Regions from separate parts of the Methylobacterium terrae genome, predicted to be linked through region 1. Evidence: riboswitches for the same ligand, from Rfam matches in the RefSeq annotation. Region 1 holds a riboswitch; each other region holds the start of a gene.
What was found. Region 1 has a riboswitch for cobalamin ahead of DK419_RS10200 (TonB-dependent receptor). Riboswitches for the same ligand answer to the same signal wherever they lie in the genome.
Positions count from the first base shown of each region.

Region 2: linked by a shared signal. The riboswitch ahead of DK419_RS18420 (TonB-dependent siderophore receptor) and the one ahead of DK419_RS10200 (TonB-dependent receptor) in region 1 are both predicted to bind cobalamin.
Region 3: linked by a shared signal. The riboswitch ahead of DK419_RS17285 (CbtB domain-containing protein) and the one ahead of DK419_RS10200 (TonB-dependent receptor) in region 1 are both predicted to bind cobalamin.

Region 1 covers NZ_CP029553.1:2,278,524-2,284,701, reverse strand. Annotated here, with positions in the region: gene otnK (3-oxo-tetronate kinase) at 1-1,190, shown strand, start outside; gene DK419_RS10215 (acyl-CoA thioesterase) at 1,210-1,653, opposite strand; gene DK419_RS10210 (aldo/keto reductase) at 1,726-2,553, opposite strand; gene DK419_RS10205 (ABC transporter substrate-binding protein) at 2,619-3,824, opposite strand; cobalamin riboswitch at 4,064-4,264, shown strand; partial or broken gene DK419_RS10200 (TonB-dependent receptor) at 4,529-6,178, shown strand, end outside.
Region 2 covers NZ_CP029553.1:3,977,367-3,983,544, reverse strand. Annotated here, with positions in the region: gene DK419_RS18435 (OpgC family protein) at 1-726, shown strand, start outside; gene DK419_RS18430 (SGNH/GDSL hydrolase family protein) at 687-1,610, shown strand; gene DK419_RS18425 (TAXI family TRAP transporter solute-binding subunit) at 1,786-2,727, shown strand; cobalamin riboswitch at 2,830-3,038, shown strand; gene DK419_RS18420 (TonB-dependent siderophore receptor) at 3,266-5,392, shown strand; gene DK419_RS18415 (hypothetical protein) at 5,392-5,664, shown strand; gene DK419_RS18410 (acetyltransferase domain-containing protein) at 5,721-6,178, shown strand, end outside.
Region 3 covers NZ_CP029553.1:3,754,895-3,761,072, reverse strand. Annotated here, with positions in the region: gene cobW (cobalamin biosynthesis protein CobW) at 1-197, opposite strand, end outside; gene DK419_RS17295 (DUF1636 family protein) at 194-601, opposite strand; gene DK419_RS17290 (CbtA family protein) at 598-1,323, opposite strand; gene DK419_RS17285 (CbtB domain-containing protein) at 1,410-1,586, opposite strand; cobalamin riboswitch at 1,617-1,819, opposite strand; gene cobU (bifunctional adenosylcobinamide kinase/adenosylcobinamide-phosphate guanylyltransferase) at 1,938-2,450, shown strand; gene cobO (cob(I)yrinic acid a,c-diamide adenosyltransferase) at 2,447-3,052, shown strand; gene DK419_RS17270 (prephenate dehydrogenase) at 3,242-4,021, shown strand; gene tatC (twin-arginine translocase subunit TatC) at 4,106-4,909, opposite strand; gene tatB (Sec-independent protein translocase protein TatB) at 4,906-5,457, opposite strand; partial or broken gene DK419_RS29530 (twin-arginine translocase TatA/TatE family subunit) at 5,777-6,061, opposite strand.

The DNA of each region.
Region 1 (6,178 bases):
TGCGCACGGTCCAGACCATCGGGGTGCCGGCCGCCGATCTCGCGCTGCCGGAGGTCGACGCCGTCGTGGTGTCGCTCAAGAGCCGGTCGATCCCCGCCGAGGAGGCGGTGGCGCGCTCGCGCGAGGCCGCCGCGTGGCTGAACGCCCGCGGCGCCGGCCACTTGCTGTTCAAGGTCTGCTCGACCTTCGATTCGACCGATGCCGGCAATATCGGCCCGGTCACCGACGCGCTGCGCGCCGATGCCGGCGAGGCGATCGCGCTGGTCACCCCGGCCTTCCCGGAGACGGCGCGCACGGTCTATCTCGGCCACCTGTTCGTCGGCGCGGTGCCGCTCCACGAGAGCCCGCTCAAGGACCACCCGCTCAACCCGATGCGGGATTCGAACCTCGTGCGGGTGCTGGCGCGCCAGAGCCGCGCGCCGGTCGGTCTCGTCGACCTCGCGACGGTGGCGGGCGGCGCCGAGGCCGTGAGCGCGCGGCTCGACGCGCTCGCGGAAGGCGGCACGGGCGCGGCCATCGCCGACGCGGTGCTCGACCGCGACCTCGCGGTGCTGGGCGCTGCCGCGCTCACCCGGAAAGTCTCGACCGGCGCCTCGGGCCTCGGGCTCGGGCTCGCCCGGGCGCTGGTGGCGGCGGGCCGCGTCGCCCCGGCGGCGGCGCAAGGCGACCTCGGCCCCGCCATCGGCGGCCCGGCGGCCTGCCTCGCCGGCAGTTGCTCGCAGGCGACGCTCGGCCAGATCGCGAAGGCCGAGGCCGTCATGCCGGTGCGCCGCCTCGACCCCGCGCGGCTCCTCTCCGGCGAGGACGAGGCCGGTGCGGCGCTCGCCTGGGCGGGTGAGCGGATCGGCGACGGCCCGGTGCTGATCGCCAGCAGCGCCGGCCCGGAGGACGTGGCCGCGGTGCAGGCCCGCTACGGCCGCGACGCCGCCGGCCACGCCATCGAGGCCGCGATGGCGCGGATCGCCGAAGGGCTCGTCGCCCACGGGGTGCGCCGGCTGGTGGTGGCCGGCGGCGAGACCTCCGGCGCCGTGGTCGACCGCCTCGGGCTGCCGGCCTTCCGCGTCGGCCCCGAGATCGCCGCCGGCGTGCCGGTCCTGCGCACCACCGACCGGGACATGTGGCTGGCGCTGAAGTCGGGCAATTTCGGCGGGCCGGACTTCTTCGCCGACGCGCTGCGGCTGATGCCGTAGCGCCCTCGCCGCGACGCGCTCACCCGCCGACCGCGAGCGGCTCCAGCACTCGGCGAAGGTCGTCGGGCAGCGGCACCGGGCGCTGCGTCGCCCGGTCGACGTAGACGTGGACGAAGTGGCCTTGCGCCGCGGCGTCCTCGTCGTCGTTGCGAAACAGCCCGACCTCGTAGCGCACGCTCGACGTGCCGCGATGCGCGACGCGGATCCCGGCGGTGACCCGGTCGGGAAACGCCATCGAGCGGAAGTAGCGGCAGCCGGTCTCGACCACGAGGCCGATCACCGGGCTGTTCGCAATGTCGAGGGCGCCCTCGGCGATCAGCACGCTGTTCACCGCGGTGTCGAAGAAGGCGTAGTAGACCACGTTGTTGACGTGGCCGTAGACGTCGTTGTCGGCCCAGCGCGTGGTGATCGGCACGAAGCGCCGGTAGGCGGCGCGGGTCTCGGGGGGCGTGCGGCCGCTCAAGGTCTGTCTCTCGAAAAGGGATCGGCGGGACCGGAAGCGTAAGCGGCGCCGGCACCGCCGATCAAGCGCCGCTCAGGCGCCGAACGTGTCCGGATCCGGCCCCATCCGCCCCGCCGGATCGTCGAGGGCCTCGATGCGGGCGCGGTCGTCGGCATCGAGGGTGAAGCCTGCGACCTCGCGGTTCTCGCGGATGCGGGCCGGGTTCGCCGATTTCGGGATCGCCACGTTGCCGAGATCGAGGTGCCAGCGCAGCACGACCTGCGCCGGGGTGCGGCCGTGCTTCTCGGCGATGGCCACGATCGCGGGATCGTCGAGCAGGCCGCCGCGGCCGAGCGGCGCCCAGGCCTCGGTGACGATGCCGGCCTCCTGGTGGAACCGGCGCAGGGCGCTCTGCTGGAAGCGCGGATGCAGCTCGACCTGGTTGACCGACGGCGTCGAGCCGGTGGCGTCGATGACGCGCTTCAGGTGCTCGACCGTGAAGTTGCACACGCCGATCGAGCGGGCGCGGCCGTCCTCGCGCAGGCGCATCAGGGCGCGCCAGGTGTCGACGTACGCGCCGTTTTGCGGCACCGGCCAGTGCACGAGGTAGAGGTCGACGTGGTCGAGGCCGAGGCGCGCCAGCGATTCCTCGCAGGCCCGCAGGGTCTCGTCGTAGCCGTGGCGGTCGTTCCAGACCTTGGTGGCGACGAAGATCTCGTCGCGCGGCAGGCCGGAGGCGGCGACGGCGCGGCCGATCCCGGCCTCGTTGCCGTACATCGCCGCGGTGTCGATCAGCCGGTAGCCGGCCTCGAAGGCGGCCCCGACGATCGCCGGGGCCTCCTCGTTCTCGAGCCGCCACACCCCGAAGCCGAGCTGCGGGATGCGCTTCCCGTCGTTGAGTGTCAGGAACGCGTCGGACATGGGTAGGGCCTCGCAAGGAACGACACCCGATCTGGAGCAGGCCCCGCCGATGTCGAGCCGCCGCCCTACTTCACCAGCGGGCAGCCGCCCTCGGCCATCGGCCGGAACGCCTGGTCGCCCGGCACGGTGTCGAGGAGCTTGTAGTAGTCGTAGGGGCCCTTGCTGTCGGCCGGGGCCTTCACCTCGTACAGGAACAGGTCGTGCACCGCGCGGCCGTCCTGGCGCACCGTCACGGTGCCGAACAGGGAATCGTTGATCGGCTTCTCGCGCATCGCCGCGACGACCTTCTCGCCCTCGATCGTGCCGGTGTCGCGCACCGCCCGCAGGTAGGCCAGCGTCGAGGAATAGACGCCGGCGTGGTTCTCGGTCGGCATCCGGCCGTTCATTCGCTCGGCGAAGCGCTTGGCGAAGGCGCGGGTGCCGTCGGTGCGGTCCCAGTAGAAGGCGGAGGCGAGCTGCAGCCCCTGCGCCGCCTTGAGGCCGAGGGCGTGGGTGTCGGAGAGCTGCACGAACAGGGCGGCGAGCCGCATCTCGGGCATCACCCCGAACTCCGCCGCCTGTTTGACGGCATTGATCATGTCGGCGCCGGTATCGGCGAGGGCCAGCACCTGGGCGCCCGACCCTTGCGCCGAGAGCAGCGGCGAGGCGAAGTCGCCGGCATTGAGCGGGTGCTTGCTCGAGCCCTTCACGGTGCCGCCCGCGGCCTTGAGGGCCACGGTGGCGTCGCGCTCGAGCGCGTGGCCGAGCGCGTAGTCGACGGTGACGAAGTACCACGACTTGCCGCCGCGGCCGGCGATGGCCCGCGCGGTGGCCGAACCCTGCGCCCAGGTATCCGAGACCCACTGCACGGTGGTCGGCGCGCAGGCCTTGCCGGTGAGGTCGGAGGTGAGCGCGCTCGAGGCCAGCGCCACCCGGTGCCGCTCGCGCATCAGGTTCGACACCGCCAGCGCCACCGCCGAGTTCGGCAGGTCGACGATGGTCGAGACGCCGTCCTGGTCGAGCCAGCGGCGGGCGGTGGCGAGCCCGATATCGGGCTTGTTCTGGTGGTCGGCCGAGACGACCTCGACCTTGAGCTCGCCGGCCTCCTTGGCGAAGTCCTCGACGGCGAGCTGCGCCGCGGTGACCGAGCCGGTGCCGGCCTGGTCGGCGAAGGGCCCGCTCATGTCGCTGAGCACCCCGATCTTGATCGGCGCCTTGGCGTCCTGCGCGAAGACGGACGTGCCTGCGAGCAGCGACAGGGCGAGGCCGGCGGCCCAACAGCGGAACGGCATCAGGAAACCTCCCAGGGAATCTTTGTCAGATCTTAGACGCGGCCCAGCCGGGCCGGCTCGCGGTCTTGTATGTCAGGGGTCCGGGGCGGCGTCGATGCGGATCGCGCGGCGTGGTTGAGAAAGCTGGGGTGCGGTGCGAGCCACGCCGGAAACCTTCCCCCTCTGCGGGGGGAGGGTCACGGGCGCGAGAAACGGGCGGGCGACCATGGGCGTCACCATTGCTCCTTCGTTACCGAACGGCTAAGCTCTGACTCGACGGTTCCCTTCGGGGATCAAAAGGGAACGCGGTGAGGGCTCGCCCGATGCCGCGGCTGCCCCCGCAACTGTGAGCGGCGAGCCTTCCATCACGTACGTCACTGGGGACCGTCACAAGTCCCTGGGAAGACGATGGCAGGCGACGACCCGTGAGCCAGGAGACCTGCCGTCAGCCGTGGTCACACGCGAGCACGTCGGGCGGGGTGTCCTGATGGGTGTCGAGGCGGGCGCGTAGGCCTCCGCCCCGCTTTCGTTCGCGGTGACGTGCCACAGCCTCGCGCCGTCCCGCCATGCCGCCCGCCGCCCTCCTCCGACCCGCCGATCCGGTGCGCCTCGCGCGCGGCCGACCCCGCGCGCGTCGACCCGGAGGGCACATATGTAACTTTATAACGTTACATATGCGATGGAAGCGGCTAGGGACGGAGCGACAGCCTGCTCCGGAAACCATCATGCCCGCGCGCCGCGCCCCCCGTCACGCCACCTTCGCCGTCGCCCTCGCCGCCCCGCTGCTCGCCGCAAAGCCCGGCGCGGCGGAGGATCTGCCCCTCGACGCCATCGAGGTCGCGGGCACCCGCAGCCGTGAGGCCGCCGCCCCCGCCTCAACCTCGCGACGCCGTCGCGCTCCGGGTCCCGGCTCGGCCTCACCCCGCTCGAGACCCCGGCGAGCCTCGACATCATCAGCGGCGAGACCATCCGGGCCCGGGGCCAGAACACCGTCGACGACGCGGTGACCCAGAACGCCGTGGGCATCACCAGCATCGCGGCGCCGGGCAACGGCAACCTCGCCTTCACGGCGCGGGGCTTCGCCGGCGCCGGCTCGGTGCAGCAGCTCTACGACGGCACGCGGCTCTACGTCGGGGCGGGCACGGTGACGTTCCCGTTCGACACCTGGTCGGCGGAGCGGATCGAGGTCCTGCGCGGCCCGGCCTCGGTGCTCTACGGCGAGGGCGCGATCGGCGGCATCATCAACGTGGTGCCGAAGAAGCCGGTCTTCATCCCCGTCGGCGAGGCCCGGGCGGCGATCGGCTCGGACGGCGTGGCGCGGCTCGCCCTCGATACCGGCGGCCCGGTCGGCGAGGACCTGGCCTACCGGATCAACCTCAGCGGCAACCGGGCGGACGGCTGGGTGAAGCCCGACGGCGACTTCCGCAACATCGCGCTGTCGGCCGCGGCGACGTGGCGGGCGACCCCGGATCTCAGCGTCACGCTCTCCCACGACCTCGGCTACAACGAGCCGACGCGCTACTGGGGGTCGCCCCTCGTCGGCAGCCGGGTGCCCGACCGGCTGCGCTTCACCAACTACAACATCCGGGATTCGCAGATCGCCTGGTTCGACAACTGGACGCAGCTGCGGACCGAGTGGAGCCCCACTCCCGACATCACGATCCGCAACACCGCCTACCGCCTCTCGACCGAGCGGCACTGGCGCGACGTCGAGCAATACACCTACCAGCCCGCCACCGGCCTGATCCGGCGCGACGACTACATCGAGATCCGCCACCACCAGGAGCAGATCGGCAACCGCTTCGACGCGACCTTCCGCGGCAGCCTGTTCGGGTTCAGGAATTCGGTGGTGGTCGGCTTCGACGTCAACCACATCGATTTCCGGCGCGACAGCAATTCCCCGTTCGGCGGCGAGAGCTTCGTCGATCCGTACACCTTCGCGCAAGGCCGCTTCATCAACCTCGCGGGCACCCGCACCGACATCGTCTCGCGCACCCGCCAGGCCTCGGTCTTCGCCGAGGACCGGCTGGAGCTGTCGCCCCAGCTCGCCCTGGTGACGGGCGTTCGCTACGACGCGCCGACCGTGGCGGTGAGCCGGCCGCTCGCGGGAACGGCCTTCGAGAAGACCTTCGATTCGGTGAGCACTCGCGTCGCCGCCGTCTACACCCCGACGCCCGACCTCGCCCTCTACGCGCAATACGCCACCGCCGCCGATCCGCTGGGCAGCCTGATCACCACCAGCGTGTCGCAGGCGCAGTTCCAGCTCGCCACGGGAAGCCAGGTCGAGGTCGGCGCCAAGGGCCTGTTCGACGGCGGGCGCGGCGAGTGGACGGTCGCGGCCTACCACATCCGCAAGGACAACCTGCTGACCCCGA
Region 2 (6,178 bases), 1.7 Mb from region 1:
ACCGTCGGCTGGGTCACGCTGCTGCACCAGCTCGGGTTCTTCAACATCCTGCCGCTCTACGTCGTGCTGCTCGGCCTCGCCCCGGCCTTCGTGCTCCTGTCGCGGGTGCATCTCGGCCTGGCGATCGGTCTCTCCGTCGCGCTCTACGCCGTCAGCCTGGTGTTCGAGATCAACATCCCGAGCTGGCCGGTGGAGGGCCACTGGTTCTTCAACCCGCTGTGCTGGCAATTGCTGCTGGTGCTGGGCTTTGCCGCGCACGAATGGCGGCGCAGCTCGGAGCGGTTCCTGGCCTGGCGGCGCCGGCTGATGCCGCTCGGCATCGTCATCGTGCTCGTCGGCGCGGTCCTGTCCTGGTTCAACCTGCGGCCCGACCCTCTCGCGGTGCCGGAGCCGCGGCTCCTGTTCATCTTCGACAAGTCCTACCTCTCGCCCGCCCGGCTGGTGCACTTCCTGGGTGTGATGCTCGCGTTCCAGGCGGTGTTCGGCCTCGTCCAGCCCCGGGCGCGCTGGCTCACGGACCAGCTCGCCGGGCTCGGGCGCAATTCGCTGGCGGTGTTCTCGGTCGGATCGGTCGCCAGCCTCGGTGCACAACTGATTCGTTTCTGGACCGGGGGAGGTTTCGCGACCGACGTCTTTGTCGTAGGATGCGGGCTGGCCTCACTCTCCTTCACGGCATGGTTCGTCGAATGGCGCTCTCGCTCCCCCCGGCCCTCCTCGGCGGCGTGAGCCTCGCCATGGCGTCCTGCCTCGCGCTGGCGCAATCGACGCAAGCGCCCCAACCCCAGGGAGCCCAGTCCCAAGGCCCGGCCACGACCCAGGCCGTTCCGGCACCCGCCCAGCCGGCCCTGGCCGAGATCCCGGCGCTCCAGGCCACCGCACCGGGCCCGGACGCGCCCGATCCCAGCCTCTCGCCCGAGTGCCGGGTGCCGGGCTCCAAGCTCTACACGCTCGCCAAGCTCAAGGCGGTGAAGAAGGCGCTGCGCGAGCACCGGGCCGTCCAGGTGCTGACGATCGGCTCCAATTCCGGCGGCATCGGCACCGCGGCGACCTATCCCGTCCGCCTCGAGGACGCGCTCACCCGCTCCCTGCCCGACATCGAGGTGACGGTGGAGAGCCGCGGCGTCTCCGGCGAGATCGCCTTCGGGGCGGCGGAGCGCCTGCGCAACCAGGTCGCCGAGATCGAGCCCGACCTCGTGGTCTGGCAGGTCGGCGGCAACGACGCGCTCGCCCGCGTCGACATCGACGAGTTCTCGCAGTCGCTGGCCGAGACCGTGGCCTGGATCAAGTCGCACGGCATCGACGTGGTGCTGGTCGATCCCCAGTACACCGCGAGCCTCGCCAAGGACGACTATTACCGCCAGTTCGTCCAGGCGATCCAGAAGGTCGCCGAGCGCGAGCAGGTGCCGCTGGTGCAGCGCTACGAGGCGATGCGCTACCTCGCCACGCGGGCGATCAGCGCCCTCAAGGGCGACACGGCGCAGGCCGGCGCGGGCTTCCGCCTCGCCGATCTCGGCTATCGCTGCATGGCCGAGCACGTCACCCGGGCGATCACCGTCTCGCTGCTCCAGCCGGACATCGCGGCGCCCGCGGCGCCGGCGCCGGCGCATTGAGGGCGAGCCTCCTCTTCCACCACGACGTCGGTTCCGGGACCCGCCGCCCGTCCAGGCATCCGCGGGTCTCCCGCGACGGTGTCCGCACCCTCCGCCTCAGTCCGGGGCCGCGAGGCGGAGCCCGGACCGAGGCGGAGGATCACGGCGCCGCCGGAACGACGCAGGACGCGACCGCATGCTGAAACCCTGGCTGATCGCCGCCGCGTCCTGCGCCGGTCTCCTGCTCTCCCCGCCCGCCTCCCGCGCCGCCGAGCCCCTGCGCCTCGTCCTCGCCACCGCGACGCCCGGCGGCGGGTTCCCAGCCTACGGCGCGGCGCTGGCGGCGGCGCTCCGCGAGGTCGATCCGGACCTCATCCTCGACCTGCGCGCCAGCAAGGGCTCGACCGAGAACCTCGTCCTCCTGCGCGAGGCGCAGGTCGATCTCGGCCTCGTCCAGGGCGAGTACGCCTACGAGGCGCTGGCGGGGCAGGGCGCCGGCCCGGCGATCACCGTGGTCGCCCCGGTCTACGCGGCGCCGGGCCTGTTCGTGGTGCCGGCCGACAGCCCGGTCCGCAGCGTCGACGACCTGCGCGGCCGGCCGGTGGCACTCGGCACGCGCAGCTCCGGCCTCACCGCCATGGCCCGCACGGTCCTGCGCGGCTCCGGCCTCGACCCGGAGCGCGACATCTCTCCGATCCTCCTCGATCACGCCGGCGACGGCCCGACGATGGTGCGTGACGGACGGGCCGCGGCCCTGTTCGGCGGCGGCACCGGCTGGCCGGGCTTCCGGACGATGGCCGAGGCACCGGGCGGAGCCCGCTTCCTCGGGCCCTCCGCGACCGCGATCGGCGCGACCCTGGCCGCGAGCCCGTCCCTGCGGCGCATCACGGTGCCGGCCGGTACCTTCCCGAGCCAGGGCGAGGCGATCGAGACCGTGGGGTCGTGGAGCTTCGTCCTCGGCCGACCCGGCCTCGACCAAGCGGTGGTCGCCCGTCTCGTCGCGGCGGTCGACCGGGCGAAGCCCGTCCTCGCCCGCCTGCTCCCGAACGAGCGGCCGAGCGACCCGCGCGACCTGAAGGACGCGGTGCCGGCAGAGTGGCTGCACCCGGCAACCGCCGCGTTCCTGCGCGGCCCCTGAGCCCGTCCGCAGACCTCGAGGCCGGTGTGTCCATGGCGACACAGCCTGTGCAACATTATTACGTTTCGTTTCTGCTGTGTTGCGCTGCGGCAGGCGGGCTGCCATTCTGATTTCCGCCAAGGTTCCCCGGGCGACGGCCCGGGGCGAAGAGGGAATTCGGTGAGCTCCTCGCGGAGCGAGGCCGAGGCTGCCCCCGCAACTGTGAGCGGAGAGCTTCCGCCGCCGACGGCCACTGGTGCGCCGCACCGGGAAGGCCAGGCGGGAGCGACTGATCCGCGAGCCAGGATACCTGCCTTGGGTAGAGACCTGTCTTGGGTAGAGACCTGCCTTGGTGCGCGCCTGCCGGCGCGGTCACGTATCCGCGGGCAGTGGGCCCGGGGAGCGCTCGGGGCTGCCGCGCGAAATGCGCCACCCCGCCGCTCGCCCGGGTCGCCGACGCGGCAACCTCGAGTGTGTCGTGAATCGCCGTTCGCCGCTGCATCGCCCCGCTTCCGCAAAGTCCCGCCGCGCCCGCACGACCGGGGCCCTGGCCGGCGCCGTGGCCCTCGGCCTCGGGGCGCCCGCCGCGCGGGCCCAGGAGAGCATCGCCCTCGACGAGGTGGTGGTCGAGGGCCCGCGCAATCCCGCGCCGGGCTCGTCCGCGATCCCGACCGTCGCCGCCGGCGCGATCGGGCTGGTCGGCCCGACCCCGGGCTTTCGCGCCGACCGGGCGGTGAGCAGCACCAAGACCGACACGCCCCAGCGCGACGTGCCGCAGGTCGTGACGGTCGCCCCGCGCGAGGTCATCACCGACCTCGCCGCCACCCGCGTCGACCGGGTCCTGACCTACACGCCGGGCGTCGCGCAGCAGAACAATTTCGGTGGCCTGACCATCTTCAGCTACGCCATCCGCGGCGTGACCACCTCGGAGCTGTACAAGAACGGCTTTCCGCTCAACCGGGGCTTCCCGCCGCCGCCCGACACCCAGAACGTCGAGCGGATCGAGGTGCTGAAGGGCCCCGGCGGCGGCCTGTTCGGGCGCAGCGACCCGGGCGGGCTCGTCAACATCATCACCAAGCAGCCGACGCGCGAGCGCTTCGTCGAGATGGGCGGGCTCTGGGGCTCGTTCGAGGAGTTCCGCGGCACGGTCGATTCCGGCGGCGCCCTCAACGAGGACGGCACGCTCCTCTACCGCTTCAACCTCGCCGCCGGTCGCCAGAACAGCTTTCGCGATTTCGTCGACGGCGACCGGCTCTTCGTCGCCCCGGTCGTGAGCTGGCAGGTCACGCCCGACACGAAGGTCACGGTCGAGACCGAGTTCCTGAGGAACCGCGCGGTCTTCGACCGCGGCGTCATCGCGATCAACAACCGGCTCGGATTCCTGCCGATCTCGCGCTTCCTCGGCGAGCCGGGCCAGAGCATCGATCAGTCCAACGACTCGATGCAGATCCGGGTCGACCACCGCTTCGACGCCGACTGGCAATTGCGGCTCGCGACCTACCTCAACTCCAACTCGCTCGTCGGCGAGGCGGTGGAGGTGCGCCGCCTGGCGGCCGACAACCGCACTGTCCTGCGCGACCGCAACTTCCGCAATTACAGCGCCGACGTCGCCCTCGGCCAGGCCGAGCTAGTCGGACGCTTCGATACCGCCGGGTTCGGCCACACCCTGCTGCTCGGCTTCGAGCGCGAGAGCACCGACGGCCGCTACCAGCAGGTCCGCTCGCGCTTCCAGCAGAACCCGTATTCCCTCGACATCTACAACCCGGTCTACGGCCAGCCGGCCCCGCCCTTCGCCTTCCAGACCAACGGCGTCGAGCGGATCACCAACACCGCGCTCTACGCCCAGGACCAGATCGCGCTCTCTCCCGAATGGAAGGCGCTCCTCGGCACGCGCTTCGATTTCTTCGAGCAGTCGTTCCGCGAGCGCACCACCGGCGTCCGGACCGACCAGACCTACTTCGCCGCGACGCCGCGGGCCGGCCTCGTCTACCAGCCGCTGCCGGAACTCGCGCTCTACGCCAATGTCGGCACGAGCTTCCGGCCCAATATCGGGCCCGACGCCGCCGCCTCGTCGTTCCGCGGGCCGTTTGCGCCCGAGACCGGCCTCGGCTACGAGGTCGGCACCAAGCTCGACCTGTTCGGGGGCGCCCTGAGCCTCACCGGCGCCGCCTTCCGGGTCGAGCGCCAGAACGTGCTCACGCCCGATCCCAACAACACCGGGTTCTCCCTCGCCGCCGGCGCGGTCCGCAGCCAGGGCTTCGAGTTCACGGCCGCCGGCCAGCTCTCGCCGGACGTCAAGATCCTGGCCGGCTACGTCTTCGCCGACGCGGTCGTCACCAAGGACAACGTGCTGCCGGTCGGGGCCCCGCTGATCAACGTGCCGCGCCACAGCGGCAGCCTGCTCGCCGTCCACGAGGCGCAGGAGGGGCCCTGGAAGGGCTTTGGCATCGGCGGCGGCGTGCGCGCGGTCGGCGAGCGGGCGGGCGACGCCAATGGCGGCGCCTTCCGGCTGCCGGGCTACATCGCGGTCGACGCGCTCGCCTATTACCGCTGGGAGAACTTCCGCTTCGGCCTGAACGTCGAGAACGTGTTCGACACCACCTACTACGCCTCGTCGCTGAGCACCCTGCGGGTCTTCCCGGGCGCGCCGCGCCGGTTCACCGGCACCGTGTCGGTGCGGTTCTGATGCGGCGCGCCATTCGCGAGGCCGAGATCCGAGCCGCCGCGATCCGCAAGGGCGATGCCGGCCGCGACGCGGCGGCGGCCCGCGCCCGCCGCTACCGCCAGGACCTCGCGCCGACGCTGGCCGCCATCGCCGGGGAGGCGGGCGCGACGCCCGAGACCATCGCCGCCTCCCTGACCCGGCAGGGCGTCGCCAAGCCGCGCGGCGGCCGGGTCTGGACGCCGCCGGACGTGCGCCGGCTGCTCTCGCGGCTCGCCAGCGAGGGCGCGTCGTGACGGCATCGGACAAACCCGCGCGCATCGGCTCGATCGATGCCCTGCGCGGCCTCGTCATGCTCCTGATGCTCGTCGACCATACCCGCGAGTTCTTCTTCTACCACGCCCAGGTCCGCGACCCGATCGACCTCGCGGTCACCGCCCAAGACCTGGCGGCGACGCGGCTGACCTCGCATCTCTGCGCGCCGGTCTTCCTGCTGCTCACCGGCCTGTCGGCCAGCCTCTACGCCGGCAAGCACGGGATTGGGGCGGCCTCGCGCTTCCTCCTCACCCGCGGGCTGTTCCTGATCGCGCTCGAGGTCACGCTGGTGAACCTCGCCTGGACCGGCAGCCTCCTGCCGCTGATCCTCTACCTGCAGGTGATCTGGGCGATCGGCCTCGCCATGGTGGCCCTGGCGGGCCTCATCCGGCTGCCGCGCCCGGCCCTCGCGGCGGTGGCGCTCGCGATCATGCTCGGCCACAACCTCCTCGACGGGATCGTCCTCGCGCCGGGCCAGCCCGGCTACGTCCTCTG
Region 3 (6,178 bases), 1.5 Mb from region 1:
ACCGCGTCGGCGTCGCAGCCCGGGATGCCGCACTCGGCGAGCAGCGACCCGTCGAAGCCGACATCGCCGAACTCGTTGACGATGATGGCGAGCCGCCGGCCGTCGTTGTGCTCGACGGCGTGGCGCACGAGCGTCGTCTTGCCGGCGCCGAGGAAGCCCGTGACGATGGTGCAGGGGATCTTGTTCAGGATGGTCATGGCTTCACCGGCGCGGGAGGGATGCGGGCGACGACTCCCTTGCGGAACTCCTGCGGGCGCTCGCGCCAGGGCACGATGCCGTCCGGGGTGCCGGCGTAGAGGCCGATGCCGTCGAGGATGACCGCGGCGGACACCGCCGGGTCGAGGTCGCCGTAGACGTAGGTCCAGCGGCCGGGGCTCGCGACCGCGACCGTGCAGGACCGCTTGCAGACCGACAGGCATTCCACCGGCTCGATCCGCACCTGTGCGCCCGGCCGCGCGGCCAGGGCCGCCCGGAGCGCGTCGTGCAGGCGCGCACCGGCGCGGGGGCCATCCACCGGATCGTCGGCGCCGCGGCAGGTCGTGCAGACGTAGAGGGTGCAGAGGTCGCAGGTCAGGCTATCGGAAAGAATAGGCTCGCTCACGCGCTCACCCCCTTCCGGCCGGCGACCGCGCCCCAGGCCCAGCCGAAGGCGAGGCCGAGCACCGCCCAGAACGCGAAGGCGACCGCGAGGGACCGGGCGGCGAACTGCGCCGCGTAGACCGGCGGCATCGCGGAGATCTCCTCCGGCCCGTGCGGGGCGCCCCAGGCGTGCGGGGCGACGAGGAGGGCGAGGCCGAGCCCGGTCGCCACCGGCCCGCGGCGGACCGCGATGAGGTACAGGCCGACCGCGGTCGCGACGGCGGTCGCCACCCACCAGAGCTGGCGCGATTCGAGCGCGGCGGCCGCCACGCCCGGCAGTTCCGGCGGCAGTCCGATCGCCGGCGCGAGGCTGGCGGCGAGGAAGCCGCCGATGCCGAACCTGAGCGCCTCGGAGGGTGTCACCTCCCGGCCCGCGGCGATCAGCACGGCACCGAGGAGGAGCGCGTAGCCGACGCCGCTCACCAGGGTGGCGAGCGCCGTGAAGGCGAGGCGCTGCAGGCCGGGCGCGGGCTGCCACCCGGGTTCGCCGTCGGCATGGTGGCCCGCATGCGCCAGAACGATCAGCGGGTTGGCGGATGCGTGAGCCGGGGCGACGGCCTCGGCGGTCTCGTACTTCTCCGCCGCCAGGATCAGCGGCGAGGTGAGGGCGAATTGCAGGCCTGAGGCCACGCACGCCGCGAGGAAGCCGGCGACCAGGGCCGCGGCGAGCAGACGTTTCGTCATCGGGGGATCACCTGCACGACCAACGGGACGCGGGCCCGCGCCCGGTCGGGGCGCGGGCCGCGCGGCCTCGTTCGGTCAAGCCTTGCTCAGTGGCAGGGGAAGTTGTGGGCGTGGCGCCAGTCGTGGGCGGCGTTGTGCAGGGCGACCACCGGCGCGAAGCCGGAGACGAACAGCAGCCCGATGCCGAGGGCGCCGGCGAGGAGGACGGCGCTCAGGCGCTCGCCGACGAGCGCGGGAGAGAGGGACCGGGTGATCGCGACCATGACGAACTCCTGCCGCCCCACCGGCGGCGTCGAGGAAAGGGGGTGACGGCAGGTCTCCTGGCTCGCGGCCTCTTGAGCCGGCCCGCCGCCTTCCCGGATCGCTCCAGTGGCCGATGGCGGACCGTGTTCGACCGCTCACAGTTGCGGGGGCAGCCGCGGCATGCCGGGGCGATCCCGGTTCCCACGTTCCCTTTTCACCTCGTCGCCGAGGCACCGTCGCGCCGACCCTAACGGGTCGGGGACGGGCTTGCAATCGCAGCCTCCTGCCGCGACACCTCCGGCCCCGAGATTTCGCGAGAGGACAGCCCAGTGCCGGACCCGATCCCTGGCCCGACTCCCGCCGTCCCGCGCCTGACCCTGGTGCTGGGCGGCGCCCGCTCGGGCAAGAGCAGCTACGCGGAGGGGCTGGTCGAGGCGCAGGCCGGACCCTGGCTCTACGTCGCGACGGCCCAAGCCTGGGACGACGAGATGCGGGTGCGCATCGCGGAGCACCGCGCCCGTCGCGCAGCCCCCTGGAAGACCATCGACGCGCCGCGGGACCTGCCCGGGGCGATCCGCGGTGCGGAACCGGGCCGGCCGGTCCTGGTCGATTGCCTGACCCTGTGGCTCACCAACGCGATGCTGGACGACGGCGCCGACCTCGCCGCCGAGACCGGGGCGCTGCTCGCCGCCTGCGCGGACGCGGCCGGGCCCCTGGTCCTGGTCTCGAACGAGGTCGGGTTCGGCATCGTGCCGGAGAACGCGCTCGCCCGGCGCTTCCGCGACGAGGCCGGCCGCCTGCACCAGCGCCTGGGCGCCCTCGCCGACCGGGTGGTGCTGGTGGTGGCGGGCCTGCCGATGACCCTGAAGGGAGATCACCCATGAGCGACGACGAGGCGGCGCGCCACCGCGCCAAGATGGAGAAGCGCAAGGCCGTGCAGGACGCCGAGGTGGCGGGCAAGACGATCGAGAAGGGATTGCTCATCGTCCATACCGGCCCCGGCAAGGGCAAGTCGACGGCGGCCTTCGGGCTGATGCTGCGGGCGCTCGGCCGGGGCTGGCGCGTCGGCGTGGTGCAGTACATCAAGGGCGCCTGGGAGACCGGCGAGCGCCTGGCCCTCGACCGCTTCGCCGATCAGGTCGCCTGGCACACGATGGGGGAGGGCTTCACCTGGGAGACCCAGGACCGCGACCGCGACGTGGCCGCCGCCCGGGCCGCCTGGGCGAGGACCGAGGCGCTGATGGCCGATCCGGCGATCCGGCTCCTGATCCTCGACGAGTTGAACATCGCGCTGCGCTACGATTACCTGCCGCTCGCCGAGGTGGTCGAGCGCCTGAGCCGGCGCCGGCCCGACCTCCACGTCGTGGTGACCGGCCGCAACGCGAAGCCCGAGCTGATCGCCGCGGCCGACCTCGTCACCGAGATGACCCTGGTGAAGCACCACTTCGCGGCCGGGGTGAAGGCACAGGAGGGCATTGAGTTCTGATTGACGGTCCGGGCCGGACCGGGCTACAGGCTCGGCCATGACCAGCCTCCTCCTCGCCGGACTCTATTACGCGCCGCTCACCTAGCGGCGGAGTGCTCGTCATCTCTCAACCGCTGCGACGTGTCGGCGGTTGAGGCTTCCCAGGATCTCCAGGCCCGCCGACCTCGCTCTGACCCGAGGTCTCTCCCCGTGCCGTCCTTTCCCCATTCGCCCATCGGCCTGATCGGCTTCGGCGCCTTCGGTCGCCTCGTCGCCGAGCACCTGGCGCCGCATGTCGGCTTGCGCGTCCACGATCCGTTCGTGGCGGAAGCGGAGTTCGCAGCAGGGGGCGTCGCCGCGTGCAGCCTGCCTGAGGCCGCCGCCTGCCCGGTGGTGATCCTGGCCACCCCGGTCTCGTCCCTCGCCGCGATCGTGCGCGCGGTCGCCCCGCACCTGCGGCCCGGCGCCCTCGTGCTCGATGTCGGCTCGGTGAAGGTGCGGCCGGCCGCGATCATGCGGGCCGGCCTGCCGCCGGATGTCGACATCGTCGCCACCCACCCGCTGTTCGGTCCGCAGAGCGCGCGCGGGGGCCTGCGCGGCCTCAAGATCGCGGTCTGCCCGGTGCGCGGGAGCCGTGCCGGCCGGGTCGGCGCCTTCCTGCGTCGCGCCTTCGGCCTCGACGTGATCGTGACGACGCCGGAGGCCCACGACCGCGAAGCCGCGGCGGTACAGGGCCTGACGCACCTGATCGCCAAGGTGCTGGTGGCGATGGAGCCGCTGCCGACCCGGATGACGACGCGCAGCTTCGACCTGGTGATGCAGGCGGTCGGCATGGTGCGGCACGACGCGCCGGAGGTCTACCACGCGATCGAGCGCGAGAACCCCTACGCGGCCGAGGTGCGGCGGCGGTTCTTCGACCTGGCGGCGCGGATGGACGAGGATCTGGGGGAGGGCGCGGGCATCGAGGAGAGGGTCCTGCTCGACGCGTGATGCGACTCGCCGATGCCCCCCGGGACTCGCCACAGGCGAGACCCCGGGGTTGGGGGGTGCGGATGCCGGGAGGAGCGGGACGCCCTACTCTCCGGCCGCTTCTTCGGCCGCCCGCGCCCGCTCGCGACGCCTCTCCATCGCGCGGACCGAGAACACGGACGCCTCGTAGAGGAGCAGCATCGGGATCGCCAGCGAGAGCTGGCTGATCACGTCCGGCGGGGTCAGCACCGCGGCGGCGACGAAGACCAGTACGATCGCGTAGCGCCGGCGGTCCCGCAGGAACTTCGAGTCGATCAGGCCGATCTGGCCCAGAAGGGTCAGGATCACCGGCAGCTGGAACGCGATGCCGAAGGCGAAGATCAGCGTCATGATGAGCGAGAGGTACTCGTCCACCTTCGGCAGGAGTTCGATCGTGGCCTCGCCGGGCTGGCCGATCTGCTGCAGGCTGACCGAGAACTTGATCAGCAGCGGCATCGCCAGGAAGTAGACGACGAGGGCGCCGAGGACGAAGAAGACCGGCGTGGCGACGAGGTAGGGCAGGAAGGCCCGGCGCTCGTTGCGGTACAGGCCCGGCGCCACGAAGGCGTAGAGCTGGGTGGCGACGACCGGGAAGGACAGGAAGCCGGCGCCGAACACGCTCAGCTTGATGTTGGTGAAGACCTGCTCGAGGAAGTGGGTCGCGATCAGCCGCGCCTTGTCCGCCCCGACCACGCTGACGTAGGGGTGAACGAGGATGTTGTAGATGTGTTGCGCGAAGAAGAAGCAGACGAAGAACATCACCCCGAAGGCGAGCAGCGACTTGATCAGCCGCGAGCGCAGCTCGATCAGGTGCTCGATCAGCGGCGCGCGCGAGGCCTCGATATCGGCTTCATCGGCCTCGGTGATCATGCGGTGCGGCCCGTGCTGGCGGTGTCGTGCGGGATGGGGGCGGGGGCGTCGGAATCCGGGCCGGTGCGGGCCGCATCGGCCTTGAGCTGCGCGGTCGCGGCGGCCAGCGCCTCGTGCGAGGGCTTCTCGGAAGCGGGTTCAGGCGCGTGATAGGCCGGCGGGGCGGCCGGATCGACCGGCTCGGGCAGGGCCGGGGTCGGCTCCGTGGCGGCGAGCGGATCCGCCCCCGGCATCCCCTGCGCTGCGGGCTTGGGCACGCCGTCGACGGCGCCCTTGATCTCGTTGCGGATGGTCTGGACCGGGTTGAAGCCCGTCGTCGTCGCCGACGAGACGCTGCGGTTGATGCCCTCGACCTCGCGCCGGACCTCGTCGAGCTCCGCCTCGCGCATCGCCTCGCTGAACTGGCTCTGGAACTCGCCGGCCATGCGCTTGAGCCGGGCGGTGACCTGGCCGACGGTACGCAAGGCCTTGGGCAGATCCTTGGGGCCGATGACGACGAGCGCGACGCCGCCGATCAGCATCACCTCGCCCCAACTCATATCGAACATGGCGTGACGGCCCTGCTACTCGCGCGGCGCAAGCCTGGTCGGGCGCCTCGCGCGGGCTGTCTAGCACGCCGGTGCGCCGACGCCAGTCACCGACGAGCAGGTTCCCGAAAGGGTTTCTCTCGCCCGAAAGGGTTTCTCTCGGGGCCGCCTCGCGGATGGCCGCCTCGCGGCCATCACGCGGGATCCCGCGGCGCGCTGCGACGCGACGACCGGACCCGGGGGCCCGGCCCTCGCGCGTGACGGCTCAGACGACCTTGCGGTCGGCGTTGGTCAGGGGCTCGCCGTGCTGCGGCACGGGGCGCACCGGCTCGGTCGCGGTGACCGGCGGCATCTGGGCGGTCGGCACATGCGCGGGAGCCGCGTGGACGGGCTGCTGGACCGGCTGCACCGGCGCCACCGGCGGGGACACCTGGACCGGCACGACCGGATTGTGCGGCACCTGAGCCGTCGTGGTCGGGGCCTGATCCTCGTCGGCCATGCCCTTCTTGAAGGCCTTGATGCCCTTGGCGACGTCGCCCATCAGCTCGGACACCTTGCCGCGCCCGAACAGCAGCATGACGATCACGCCGACGACGATCCAGTGCCAGATACTCGCGCCGCCCATGGTTCTCTCCTGCGCGGCGCCATCGTCGCCGCGGCACACTCGCGGGGCGTCTCCGACGCCCCAAACCTCTGATACCGCACGCTCATCGTCGCCGGACGGCATCCGGAGCGCTCGCGG